Regions from separate parts of the Prochlorococcus sp. MIT2304 genome, predicted to be linked through region 3. Evidence: predicted binding sites of a transcription regulator. Region 3 holds the regulator's gene; each other region holds the start of a gene.
What was found. Region 3 encodes NtcA, which controls nitrogen genes in cyanobacteria. Its sites were predicted from a motif close to GTANCNNNNGNTAC; they were not measured.
Positions count from the first base shown of each region.

Region 1 (4,238 bases), 710 kb from region 3:
TCTGGACTGACATATATATTCTCCTTCCCATATTCAGTATCAATGATTTTTTCAAAATGAGTCCCCTTTGGAAGATGTAGAAAATATTTTTGTGCTCTGTTCATCTTTTTATTATATCTATTTTAAAATAACTAAAATTTTTTACAACGACAACTATTGATTGTTCTATAAAGTTTGGTAGCTAACTATTTGATTTTTCTAGTGCAGTTAATAATCTTCCCACTCTAGCTCCATTAACTCCAAGATCGCCTCCACCATATCTCGATGCTGATTTGATTTGAATCCTCTTATTAATTTTTAAAATCTCCAAGTCATCAGGAAATCTAAAAATTAAACTACGACAAACCCCTTTCCAATAACTTTGATTACTCTCTAAAACTTTAGTTCTAGGAATCTTCTGGGCAATCCTCACAAGTTGATCAAAAGTCTTGTCAACATCTTCAAAATCTTTTTGAAAGAAAACGCAATTTAGTGGATTTAAACAGGGACTAAGACCTGATTTGGAATCTGGCAAATTTCCCATTAGTTTATATATTGATCATGAAAATAAGTTTATCCGAACTGTGGTCTTGTTTTTCATAAAAAGTACTCAGTAATGTCTAGTTCTCCCTACATAAAATACCTATAAGATTAAGTTTCTCCGATTAAAGTAAGAACACTACATTTTTTAGTTATGAAACGTTTAGATAAGAAAGGGATGATGCTTATTGTTTTTAGTGTGGCCTCAACACTACCTTATCAGTTTCATTATCTCTCTTCTGTGAGTTAAGCCAAGTTACTAATCCCTCTCTCTATAGATAGTGCTAATAGGAGGCCTTTTGATCACAGGTGGCTCAGCTCCATATCCAATCCATATAAAACCAATTATTTCTTCCTCAAATGGACTTATTTCTACGATTTGATAAGTGTTAGGATGTTTTGTGATTTTACCTGTTGACCACTTGTAACCGACATGATCTGAAGCAAGTGAAAGCGACAGGTTTTGGATTGCACAAGCACAAGCAGCATAATCTTCGAGTTTTTGAACTTGATTATCTGTACATATTTGAGTAGCAATAAGCAAATGGGAAGGATTAAACATTTTGTCCCTTATTTTTTTTAAACTAGATTCATCTGTTGGCTTATCACCAAACTTCAGAGTTAGCTGTAGTTGATATAGAAGTTCTCGTTTTTTTATTCCAATGTTGGTAAAACGCCATGGAAAAGTTCTTCTGTGGCAGGGCGCTTGATTCGCTGCACTTATTGCTTTTTCAACAACGTCATTAGAAACACTTTTTTCAGAAAAAATATGAATTGTCCTTCTTTTTTGAATTGCTTGAGCTATTTCCATGATTTTATATTTATGTAATTAACTATAGAGCTCTGATAATGATCTTCTCACAGCAAGCTGATTAAAGGATTGAATAAATAAACGAAGATTTGATCTTTTTCTTATCTGCATTTTATCTCAATAGAAAAGCAAGATATGTAAAAAAATAATCTGTTAAGCAACTTGATCAAAAAACACATTTGATGGTTTGGAGAACAAAGAGACTACTTGGCCTTTAGGTGTCTTGAACACGCGTTCAACTATTTCTCCATCATTAATAATCACTTTTGTATTCAAGGATCCAGCAGGTAAATTTGCAGCTCTATTACTTAAAATATTCTCTAGCTCTGGATAATGATCATTAGGTTTCAGAGCCTCTTTTAAATCAGGATGTCTATCGAAGATCGCGTCATCAAAGGCCTTAAGCTTTTTCGTTAAAACCATGCTTGGAGATAGCTGTTACCTTTGACTTTTAACCTACTAATCTCACGACGTAAAGGGTATTTAAACTAAGCTCGACAAAAAGGTTAATAAGAAAACAACAAAATCTTTCACGCAAGAAGAAATAAACTTAAATACTTTCCCAAGCTCAAAGCGAAAATATTGCTATCTTCTAGATGCATCAATCACTCGCTTTGTATGATAAGAAATTGGCGTTACCTCGTTACTCCTGTCATTAAAAACTGACTGTGTAAAAACAGTAATGGCAGCAATACTTGGTGTGATCGGTAAAAACATAAATAAAGCTAACAATGTACTGTTAGGTTTGAACGATTTTTGCATTGATTATTAAATTCCACTAATATTCTCAACAACTTTTTTGCGAGGTGCGTGTAGGGGTTTCCCTGACAAAACCTATTAATTTGACCTGTAATACGACCTAAACACTTTTGGCCTCTTCCATAGCATTGAATAAATAACTTCAAGTGCCTTTTGAGTTTTAGGAAGCTTACAACTTGGCCATGACTGTTCAGTAATCATTGTGATTATTTCGGAGTCAATATTATTTCTACATCAGAAACCAGCAATAAAACCAGAGTAATAGAACTCAAGCAAAAATACACATGTGCAGAAAGTTGTTTATGTAGATATTAATGGTAGAAATAAACATAAAAAAGGGGGTAATTATACCCCCTTAAACCTCCTTCGATTTACTTTTGGTATGAATTACCCCTGTAAGTAAAGGATGCTTGCATTTGCTTCTTAGCTTCTGCTTGCCTAGATGTGTAGATGCTACGCCTGTAACTTAATTCTACAACTTTTTTTGGAGTAGCCTCTTTATGTTGAAGGTACTCTTTGCCTCTGTAAGTAAGAACAGTCATTGTTCTTTCCCGAAGTAGTGCTCAAGACCCCGTTCCATGTCTCGAGTCTTACTGCAGCTATGAAACAGCTGAACGTTTAATTAAAGTAACATAAATAATCCTCAAGTGATGTTCCTAGTGATACATAAAAGGAAGAATTTTGTAGTAATAACATAAATAGTTGCATTCCCAACTAAAAAGAACTATTCACAGAAAAGAAAAAAAATTTTTCTTCCTGATCATAAACTTTTTTAAATTATAAATAACCTCACCCTTTGATCCTACCCTTAAACAAAATGTTTGATGATAACGTAAATCGTCAATGTGGTGGAAAGTAAAATCCAGACAAAACACTATTTTTAAAATCAAATAAAATGCTTCAGTAACACTTCAAGAAGGTAAACCATTTAAGAGCCACACAAAAGCTTCATTGTTTAAAATCCAGTTTCTGAATACTGATATCATTATTAGATTAATAAAGAGAAGAACTAAAAAACGAAACTTCGGATCATCCATAACCATAAGCCCATGAAAATTTAATTTTTTTAAGCAACACCCATAAAAAAAATATTAACAGTGCTGCGAATATGGGAAAATTAATATTAGCTAAAAGATTTTGCTTGAAGTTATCATATTACCTATGGTTTTCGATCTCTTTTGAAAGGCTTACCACCTTTACTCAAATAATCTAGATACCTATCAGACTCTCTGAGGTAATAATTCCTGCTTTGACCTATATATTTTGCTTCAATTAATAGGTCGGTAACTTGAGGCCAAAAAGATTCCGGAACCAACTCGAGTGGGTTAATTGCATTTGGGTTCCAATTTAACTCAGTCAAGAATAGGAACCAAATAGACTTGCACTTATTGAAGTCAGACAAAGAATCTGAATGAATATTATTCATTTATGAATTGTATTGATTGAGCTGCCTTATCCGCTTTGATTCTTGCTTCACCAATTGTTGAAGCCTTTGCTACGGCTACTCCCATTCGACGGCCTTCGGTTGAGATTGGCTTACCAAATATAAACACACTTGTATTCGTCTGACTTAAGGCTTCTTCAAGTCCCTTGTAACGAATGTTTGTGTTTTTTTTCGGAGCCAGAATTACTCGGCTTGCAGAAGCTTCAGCACATACTATTTCTGGTATTGGTATACCTAAAACAGCTCTAAGGTGTAATTCAAACTCGTTTAAATTTTGGCTAATCAAAGTTACTAAGCCAGTATCATGTGGCCTTGGTGAAAGCTCTGAAAAAATCACCTCATCATCCTTAATAAAGAATTCAACCCCAAACAAACCCACGCCTCCAAGATTATCCGTAACACATTTGGCAATCTGTTGAGCCTTCGCTAAGACACTTTCAGATAATTCAGCTGGTTGCCAACTACATTGATAGTCTCCATTATTTTGCTCATGTCCTATGGGGGCACAGAACAATGTTTTACCGTTAAATTGTCTAATAGTTAATAAAGTAATTTCCAAATCAAAATCAATAAATTCTTCTAGTATAACTTTATTGGATTTACCTCTTGATTTTTCAATGGCCAAGATCCAAGCCTGATCAAGTTCAATTTTATTATTAACTAAACTTTGTCCTTTACCTGAAGAACTCATAACTGGCTTAATTA
Region 1 covers NZ_CM186286.1:450,032-454,269, forward strand. The annotation lists gene AC6EIY_RS02635 (hypothetical protein) at 1-104, opposite strand, end outside; gene AC6EIY_RS02640 (DUF1499 domain-containing protein) at 182-514, opposite strand; gene AC6EIY_RS02645 (nitroreductase family protein) at 779-1,330, opposite strand; gene AC6EIY_RS02650 (hypothetical protein) at 1,484-1,753, opposite strand; gene AC6EIY_RS02655 (hypothetical protein) at 1,916-2,092, opposite strand; gene AC6EIY_RS02660 (DUF4278 domain-containing protein) at 2,461-2,631, opposite strand; gene AC6EIY_RS02665 (hypothetical protein) at 3,249-3,515, opposite strand; gene purT (formate-dependent phosphoribosylglycinamide formyltransferase) at 3,508-4,238, opposite strand, start outside.
Region 1: a site for NtcA is predicted at 2,742-2,755, ahead of AC6EIY_RS02660 (DUF4278 domain-containing protein). Genes of this name have one in related genera too.

Region 2 (4,238 bases), 730 kb from region 3:
CAATTATGAAAAATGATGTCATCAGCTTTTCTCTGTAGTGGCAATTTGAAAAATTGAATCAGAACTAACTACCAAAAGGATCCCGAATAAAATTATGTGATATGGAGCAAGCATGATCAGTTAAAGAAATAATCATAACCAATGAATAAAGTCGATGTTGTAGTGCAATGCGAAGTTTTTTGGGTGGTTACACCAATATTTGAGAATGTGAGGTAAAACCATATTGAATAAATTGGAATGCAATGGTTGGTTTCCTTTTCTTAATATTAAAGCCAGTACTCTTTTTGATGTTGAAAAAATTTTTCAAGAAGCAAATGAAAGTTTTTATAATCAGTGCAATTGAGTGGCTAGTTCTTCAAACAGACAATGACTTAGATGATAAGATTCTTGCCAAGGTTAAAAAAGGAATGAAAATAGGTGTCGTTTGACCAAATGGTTGATCAAGTGGTAATGGATTTAATACATTGACTTCATTACAAATGCATTTAAGGTTCTGTTATTTAGTGACTGCAAACTATGACTGAAAAATGTGAATCGAAGTGGTCACCCACTGAAGATCAGGTCAATAAAATCATTATTCCAGCAATGCAGGGAACTGCTCAGCAATACGCTAAGTATGCTAGTGAGCTCCAATGTCCTCCTGCATTTATCTCACTAATGCTTCGAGATATTGCCGATACTTTTGAAGAAAATGCGATTACAAGCGAAAAAGGTTGTGATTGTTGTTAAGTACCTTTAATTAGTCAACTGATCAAAAATCAGCTAGTTAATTATCCAGTTCTTCCTTTTTAAAGGATTTTGTTGGATACTTTTTCTTATTTGCCAATTAAGCATAAGTAACGATGAATCCCCGAACTGGTTAGCCCTACTTGAACCGACCTATGTGATGGATGATTCCTGGCTATATTCTTTTTTATTTAAAGTTTAAAAAATTTAGCAATGACAGCAATTAATAAAATTACTGCCGCTAAGCTTCTAGTCTTAATAAATCTTCCTGTTTTGCTTTTAATAGCAGGTGTTTACCAAATAGGTTCCGCAGTAATAGTGTAGCTATTGCTTTGGCTAACTTTTTTTAGTAGTTATGGATAAATGTATTCCATCCCAAAAGCAAAAGTCAGGTTCAATAAGTAGATCATTCGAAGTCTTTATTGATGAATTAGCTAAATTTCAGGGTGAACTTGATTGCCTAGATGAATTTATTTGCGATTTCCTTGAAGTTGTTAAAAATCGTTGGTTAACAGATAGTTGCCATTCAAAGGCCCGGCAGCACAAATAAGATAATCCAATCTCCTACTGAAAATGCAAAATGAAAGTTGGCTTGTGAAAAAAGATCGTGTCTGGGCAATGAGGTTTTTTAAAGATAAACACCCTGATGAAGACGGAACTGTATATGTGAGGGTTCACTACGCTTGCTGTAGGCACAGATTTCTGAACGGTATTACTCCTCATGTTCAGTTACATGAAAGTGAGAAGTTAACTTATGAAAAAGCAAGAGAACTATGGAAGTCCTCGGTGGAAACAGAATGGAAAGTTTCCAAGAAACCCTTATGGGAGACCTCTTGAAGCTTAAATAATTTAGATTAATACTCTTTCAGGTTGAGTTCTTCGAAAGAAAATTTTTTTAGTAATTGAGTATATACCACTAGATAGTTTGTATCGTAATGAACTACAGACACAATTAATGCATAACATAATAGTTTTTGTAGCAACCGCTACCAAAACGTTCAACTCGCTACATGGCGAGCCGCATTTCGATTTAAGCCAAGGAACGGGGACTTAAATCAACATTCGGAGTATGGATGATGACAACTCTTCTTTATCGTGGACTTACCTATGTTCAGCACAAAGAGAAAAAAGCACAAAAAAATTGTGTGGAGCTTACTTACAGGCGTAATCACTACAACACATGCAGAAGCGATGCTAAGTCTAAGGTAAATACACAATTGGCTTATCGCGGTCATATCTATCAGCATTAGTTTGAAGACTTTTTTATAAGGCCCTGCTAGCAGGGCCTTATTTTTGCCTTGATTATTCTTTCTTGGATTGAACAGCTATTAGTTTAATCAAAGTTGATTATTGTTAGCCCTAATAAACTTTGCATGTAGATGCTGTTGGATTTTTATTATTCTTTTTCCGATAACTCAGCTCTAGTTTCATTTGGAACAGTGTAAGAAAAATCCTGCATTGTACGAATATTACTTAGCGCATTTTGATCATGTTGAAAGGAGTTCTTAGTTTCATAACCCTCCATATCGGTATATAGATGTTCTAATCGATCTTGCTTGATTTATACACCTTGGCTTTTACTCAAGTAGAATTAACTAGTAGTTGATTAACGATTCAAATATAGTAATTATGGGAGTACAAGTTATACTTAAAGCTTGCTAAGTTACAGAAATGTAGTTTGTGGTTCTTATCATTCAAATAAAAAATTGTTTGGTTTTTTTCTAAATGGTTGTCTAGTAATTATAAATCTATAAATTAACGATGATAAATGCTGTGATATCTATTTATCAATCTTGATAGAAGTAATCGTCTCCATTTGCTCTTCAAAGAATTGACCAACTTCATTTCCGTAAAAATTTTTTGAGAGTTTGGCGATGAAACATTGCATAAAAAAAAACGGTCTGTGCAGACTCAGACCGTTAGTGAATTACTTCCCTCCCATATAAATGCATTATTTTAATCTGTGCGATAGTTAGGAATACCCAAATAATTCTTTTCAGGTCAAGCCTAGTCTGTATTAATTGGAGGAAGTAGTGATAAAAGAAGGTTACTCAAATTTTTTTTGGAGTTTAACAGTGTCTTTAAGTTATTCCTTAAGAAGGAACCAAAACCCAAATCAATAAAAATATATATAAGTAGGGAAAAGCAAAAAACAACATAAAAAATCAAATGACATATGAATGTGTCTATCAGATCAGATTCTTTTTCATTGGTTTTTTGTTCTTCAACATCTATTTTGTGTGACTTGAAATCACTTATTGAATTAGTTGCTATTGGCTCAACCCATCCAAACTGAGCTAGCTCTTGATCGATTATTTTTAGCGCTGAAGTCATAAATAAGAAGAATATTCAAATACTCATCTTTTTTATCGTGTTAAAAATCAAGTTCTAGTCCAACGTTACATTTTTTGGCTTTTGGTCAGACTTTGCTTGTAGACGAACACATGATTCCAGTTAATTTCTTCCATTGCATCTTTGAACTGCAAGCATATTTGCATCCTCATGATTCTTTTCTGATTTCCAAATCTTATTTGAGGTTTGACCAATACAAGCAACTTCAGCTGCATTTTTTATCCCTACTGGGACTTGAGTTAAAGCTAAGATCATTAAAGCAAAACCTGTTCCAGGTGCATGAATATTTAATCGAAAGCTATTTAGCCAGTTTTTCTTAGGCATTGATCAATTCCTTTTTAATAATCATTTATAGCTAATTTTGTTGTGTATGCTTGAGTTGGAGGAAATGTCTCAAAGGCAAAAGACGAAAATTTAATTAAAAATGTTATTTCCAGAAATAGAACCTAAGGAACAAGGGATATTAAAAGTGAGCCCTCTACACTCAATCTACTGGGAAAAAAGCGGCAATCCAAATGGAACCTCTGTCTTAATTATTCATGGCGGTCCAGGGGGTGGGAGTAGTCCTTCTTATCGAAGATATTTTGACCCAAAGAAATTCAATATTGTTCAATTTGATCAAAGAGGATGTGGAAAATCTTCTCCTCATTCTGAGTTAAAAGAAAATACGACACATCATTTAATTGATGATATTGAAAGACTAAGACAACTCTTAAAAATTAAATCATGGCATGTCTTTGGGGGATCGTGGGGCTCAACATTAAGCTTGATTTATGCCATTCAACACACGAAAAAAGTTTTAAGTCTTACTCTTAGGGGGATATTTTTGTGCAGAAAAACCGAATTAAGTTGGTTCTATCAAAAAGGTGCAAGTGAGATTTTCCCTGAAGAATTTGAACTTTATCAGTCTGTTATACCGCAAAATGAGAGAGGCGATTTGATTAATGCTTTCCATAAGAGATTAACCAGTCAAGATAGGTCTGAGAGATCCAAAGCGGCACATGCATGGACGAGATGGGAAATGGCAACAAGCTTTCTCATGCCAAAAAAATTATCCATTCAAAAAGCTGCAAATGATAATTTCTCAGATTCTTTTGCCCGTATAGAATGTCATTATTTTGTTAATAACATTTTTTTAGAGGAAAATTATATTCTAAAAA
Region 2 covers NZ_CM186286.1:467,272-471,509, reverse strand. The annotation lists gene AC6EIY_RS02835 (hypothetical protein) at 517-729, shown strand; gene AC6EIY_RS02830 (hypothetical protein) at 1,082-1,276, shown strand; gene AC6EIY_RS02825 (DUF1651 domain-containing protein) at 1,300-1,563, shown strand; gene AC6EIY_RS02820 (DUF4278 domain-containing protein) at 1,800-1,976, shown strand; gene AC6EIY_RS02815 (hypothetical protein) at 2,734-3,060, opposite strand; gene AC6EIY_RS02810 (hypothetical protein) at 3,181-3,402, opposite strand; gene pip (prolyl aminopeptidase) at 3,503-4,238, shown strand, end outside.
Region 2: a site for NtcA is predicted at 1,703-1,716, ahead of AC6EIY_RS02820 (DUF4278 domain-containing protein). Genes of this name have one in related genera too.

Region 3 (4,238 bases):
TGTATTAGGTAGATTTTCAAATGAAGAATTTAAAGTGTTAAATTTGATCATTCAGGAAATTATTAGTTGTATTGATTCAATCACATCAAATAATTGGGAAAAGATAACTACTCGACTAAATTCTTACAAGCCTGAAAAATCATAACTGTTTGAGAATGAATAACAAACCATCAACTACTGCTTATCTTCAAATTCATAAGCAATGCTTTAATCAAAAAAAGGTTGAAGGAATTGTTCGTGCAGGGGATTTCGAATGGAGTTTTATTTGGGCTTTTCACAGTGGACAACTTTTTGTAGAACCACCACTTGGAAGAGCCTTAATAAAAGATGCCTTAGAACGGTATTTAGTCAAAGCAGATTACAAACTTGAATCTGGCGGAGATTACATTTTTACAGTTAGGGCCAAATTTTAATATCTAGTTTCTCGGGCCAAATCAATGAAGATTTTAAAAAATCTTCCAATAAAATCAAAGCGACAATGGCATCAAGATTTTCAGGAGGGAAAAGGATTTCTTTAGGAAGCCAACGAATAAAATAATTTGGAGGCCAAATTTCCCAATATCTAAACCTTGCTCGTAAAGTTGATCCTTTTTCATTTACATAATTTAGATCAAAAAATTTTTTTCGTTTTAATTCATTCTTTATATACTTACAATTTGTTCCATCACCAATGATTATCTTACTAATATCATAATCTTCATTCCAAAACGAAACTAAATCAGAAAATTTATTTAACGAAGTTATCCCTGCTTCAATTACTTTTCTGGACTTAATATCAGCCAACAATAAGCCACATTTTTTATTACCCGGATCTATTGATATATAAAAACTCATTTAATTCTTACTTCTAATAATTTCTTCTAAGGACTTTAGTTCTAATGATACAGAGACTTTATCTGCACTTTGATGAGTATCAACAGCTCTAGCAATTATTTGAAATTCTCCCTTTTTTTTACCAACTAGATACTTTCCTAAATTATTAATTTGATTAGCATTAATTTGCAACTCAGAACTTAACGATCCTCGTCGCCGAACCTCTGCCAAAGTTGAAGCCATTAAAAGATTAATCTTTTTACTAATAGATTCAGAGTCAGAATCAGATAAAGATATGTTTTCTAAAGCAATAACCTCTCCTTTCCTTGTAATAATTTTATTTAATGTGATCTCGGGAAATGCATAAACATAATTTTCACCTCTAAGTATATTACCTGCTGATTTAATTCTAACAACCCAACTTCTGTTATCAGATATTTTACTCTCAAGCTTTTCAATATCATCTTTACGAACTAATAATATCCTTCTATAATTAGATTGATTTATTTTTACTAAATTAAAAGCATAAAGATTAGCTTGCTGCAATAAACTTTCGATAATTTTTTTTATATCACTATTTTTATTTAATTTAATGGTCTTAGTTACTAAAGTCTGGCCACTAGTTATTACTACATTTCCACTTCTAAAAGCATATAAATTCTTTTCTAATTTTTTTAATTCTTTTTCACTATCTATAATCTTTTCTCGAATATCTTCTAATTGAAATAATCCGACTCTTAAATCCCTATCAAATAAAATCATTGTTGCGAAAGAGATAGCACTAATAATACTTCCAGTAAAAACAGTTATTAAAACAGCTGTACTTTTTGGTCTTAATTTAAAGATACTTAAACGAGCCTTCCCAACTCTAGAACCTAAGCGATCCCCTAGAGTAGAAAGTATTCCACCTAGGATTAATATTAAAAGAATTTTCAGCCAGACTGTCACAGAAAGAAAGAAGAAGTGGAATTAATCAAACCTCCTAAACCTTAGTATGTAATGGCCTTCAATTAAATCTTTTTGCTAAGGCTATTGGATCAAATATAGTTATCTTTTTCCTATCTATTGCCAATAATGATGAACTTTTTAACTCACCAAGTAGTCGTGTAATAGTTACTCTGGTCGAACCAATAGCTTCAGCAATAGCTTGGTGAGAAAGTCTTAAGTCAATTGTTACCCCTTTTTCCCCAGGTACACCAAAGTCCCTGCACAAAACCAGCAAAAAACTGGCAAGCCGAGAAGACATATCTCTGTGAGTTAATGTTTCAATCATTGTCTCAGTTTGAAGTACTCGACTTGATAGCCCTTGTAGAAGAAGCAAACCAACCGAAGCATCTTGCTCAATTGCATTCCTTACCGAAGTTGCCGGGGCCGCTACAAGTTCCACACGAGTAAATGCAACTGCATGATAAAAACGATCTGATCTATTCCCTGTCAATAAAGATAAAACTCCGAAAAGACTATTTTCTCTCAATAAAGCAACTGTAATTTCTTCACCTGTTTCATATACCCTGCTCAAGCGAACAGCACCACGCCTAATCAAATAAACCCTTTCTGCTGGATCACCAGGAAAAAAAATTGTTTTTGACCTATCTACGACTTCAGTAGAGACTCCATCTAAAGACTTAATTACGTCCAACAACGTGTTAGTTGGAGGCAGAGAATTTGATGATGAATTAACAGCCATATGGCTATTTTTTTTCTGGTTGAAACGGGTAAAGCCACGAAAAGAAGTGACCATATTTAATTGATCGTTCTGAGAACATTAATAAGTTGAGAAAAAACGATATGTAGCTATGGCGACTTTTTTCACCCTTAATCCCCATCTCAATTTCTTTCCTCGTTTAATTCTACTATTTAAAACCCGCATGCTTAAAAATAAACTTGAAAAGTATTCAAACAATTGATCTGTAGATTTAAACCCCTTCAAAGCTCCGAAGAATCTTAAAAGTTAAAAAATTTTACCTCATACACCACAGATGGTGTTCTTTGGTTGATTACAAATTTTAAAGCGCTAGATTAAATTTACGAAGTTAAGATCGAATTTGAGATGAATGCAGGATCAAGCATCAATACTCAACGAGAGGATTTGTCATTAGCCAAAGGGCCTTCTCTCAGGGCTCTTCCAGATAGAAACCCTTTACAACTAGTTAAAACACAAGGCCAATTACAAATACACACCTCTCCTTTTAGAGGTAGTTTTTCTATTGTTTTAAGCGAAGCGCTGCGATCTGCAGGCTTGGGAAGCAAAGTTTTAATATCTCAATTCTTGAAAGGCGGAGTCAATCAAGGTCCCCATGGAGCAGTAAATCTTTGTGGTCGACTGGAGTGGCTAAGACCAGCTATTGAAACTTGCTCACCTGGAGAGTTGCCAGAAGAAAATTTATCTTTTAAGAAAAAACATGAAGAGAAAGCAATTAAAGAACTATGGGGATTTTGTAAAAAACGTATAGTTGAAAAAAAGTTAGACAAAATCGTACTTGATGAAATTGGTATGGCAATTAGCCTTGGTTTTATAGAAGAAACTGATTTAATTTCTATGATCAATAACCGCCCATCATCTACAGATATTATTCTTACGGGACAATCAATTCCTCCTAAAGTGATTGAGATGGCTGATCAAATTACCGAATTACGCTGCAATTAAATGTTAAAGAACGATCGTTGGATTTCACAGCAAGCTTCTTTAGGAATGCTTGAACCATTTCAAGAAAAACTAATAAGGCATCTTGAACCTGAATCAAAAAAATCACCTGTTTTAAGCTTTGGATGCTCATCTTATGGATACGATTTGCGTCTATCCTCAAAAGAATTTTTAATTTTCAAGCATGTTCCAGGAACAGTAATGAATCCAAAAAAATTTAATCCTGCCAATCTAGAACCTACCGATTTAAAAAAAGATCAGGATGGCAAGTATTTTATTTTACCTGCTCACTCTTATGGTCTTGGAGTGGCATTAGAGAAAATGAAAGTGCCGCCAAATATTACTGTTATTTGTCTTGGTAAAAGTACTTATGCTCGCCTAGGAATAATTGTAAATACAACGCCTGCAGAAGCAAGCTGGGAAGGTCATCTAACACTTGAATTTAGTAACAGTTCTGGGGCGGACTGCAGGATTTATGCTGATGAAGGAATTTGTCAATTACTTTTCTTTGAAGGTGACCCTTGTGAGACAACTTATAGCGATAGGCAAGGCAAATATCAACATCAACAAGAAAAAGTGACCTTAGCAAAAGTTTGAATATGAGCCTTGTTCAATTAATAACTTCTACACCAGATGCTGAGAAAAACATGGCGTACATAGCCAGAGTTAGTAATCCAAAAAATCAAGATAATGAAGATTTTAGTAAATTATTGGCATATTGCATCAAAAATGAACATTGGAGCGTCTTTGAGCAAGCTTATATGACTTTACAAATAGAAAC
Region 3 covers NZ_CM186286.1:1,659,301-1,663,538, reverse strand. The annotation lists gene pth (aminoacyl-tRNA hydrolase) at 1-145, shown strand, start outside; gene AC6EIY_RS09505 (DUF3146 family protein) at 156-413, shown strand; gene AC6EIY_RS09500 (RuvC family protein) at 397-834, opposite strand; gene AC6EIY_RS09495 (DUF3084 domain-containing protein) at 835-1,761, opposite strand; gene ntcA (global nitrogen regulator NtcA) at 1,820-2,500, opposite strand; gene AC6EIY_RS09485 (cob(I)yrinic acid a,c-diamide adenosyltransferase) at 2,864-3,460, shown strand; gene dcd (dCTP deaminase) at 3,461-4,054, shown strand; gene thyX (FAD-dependent thymidylate synthase) at 4,057-4,238, shown strand, end outside.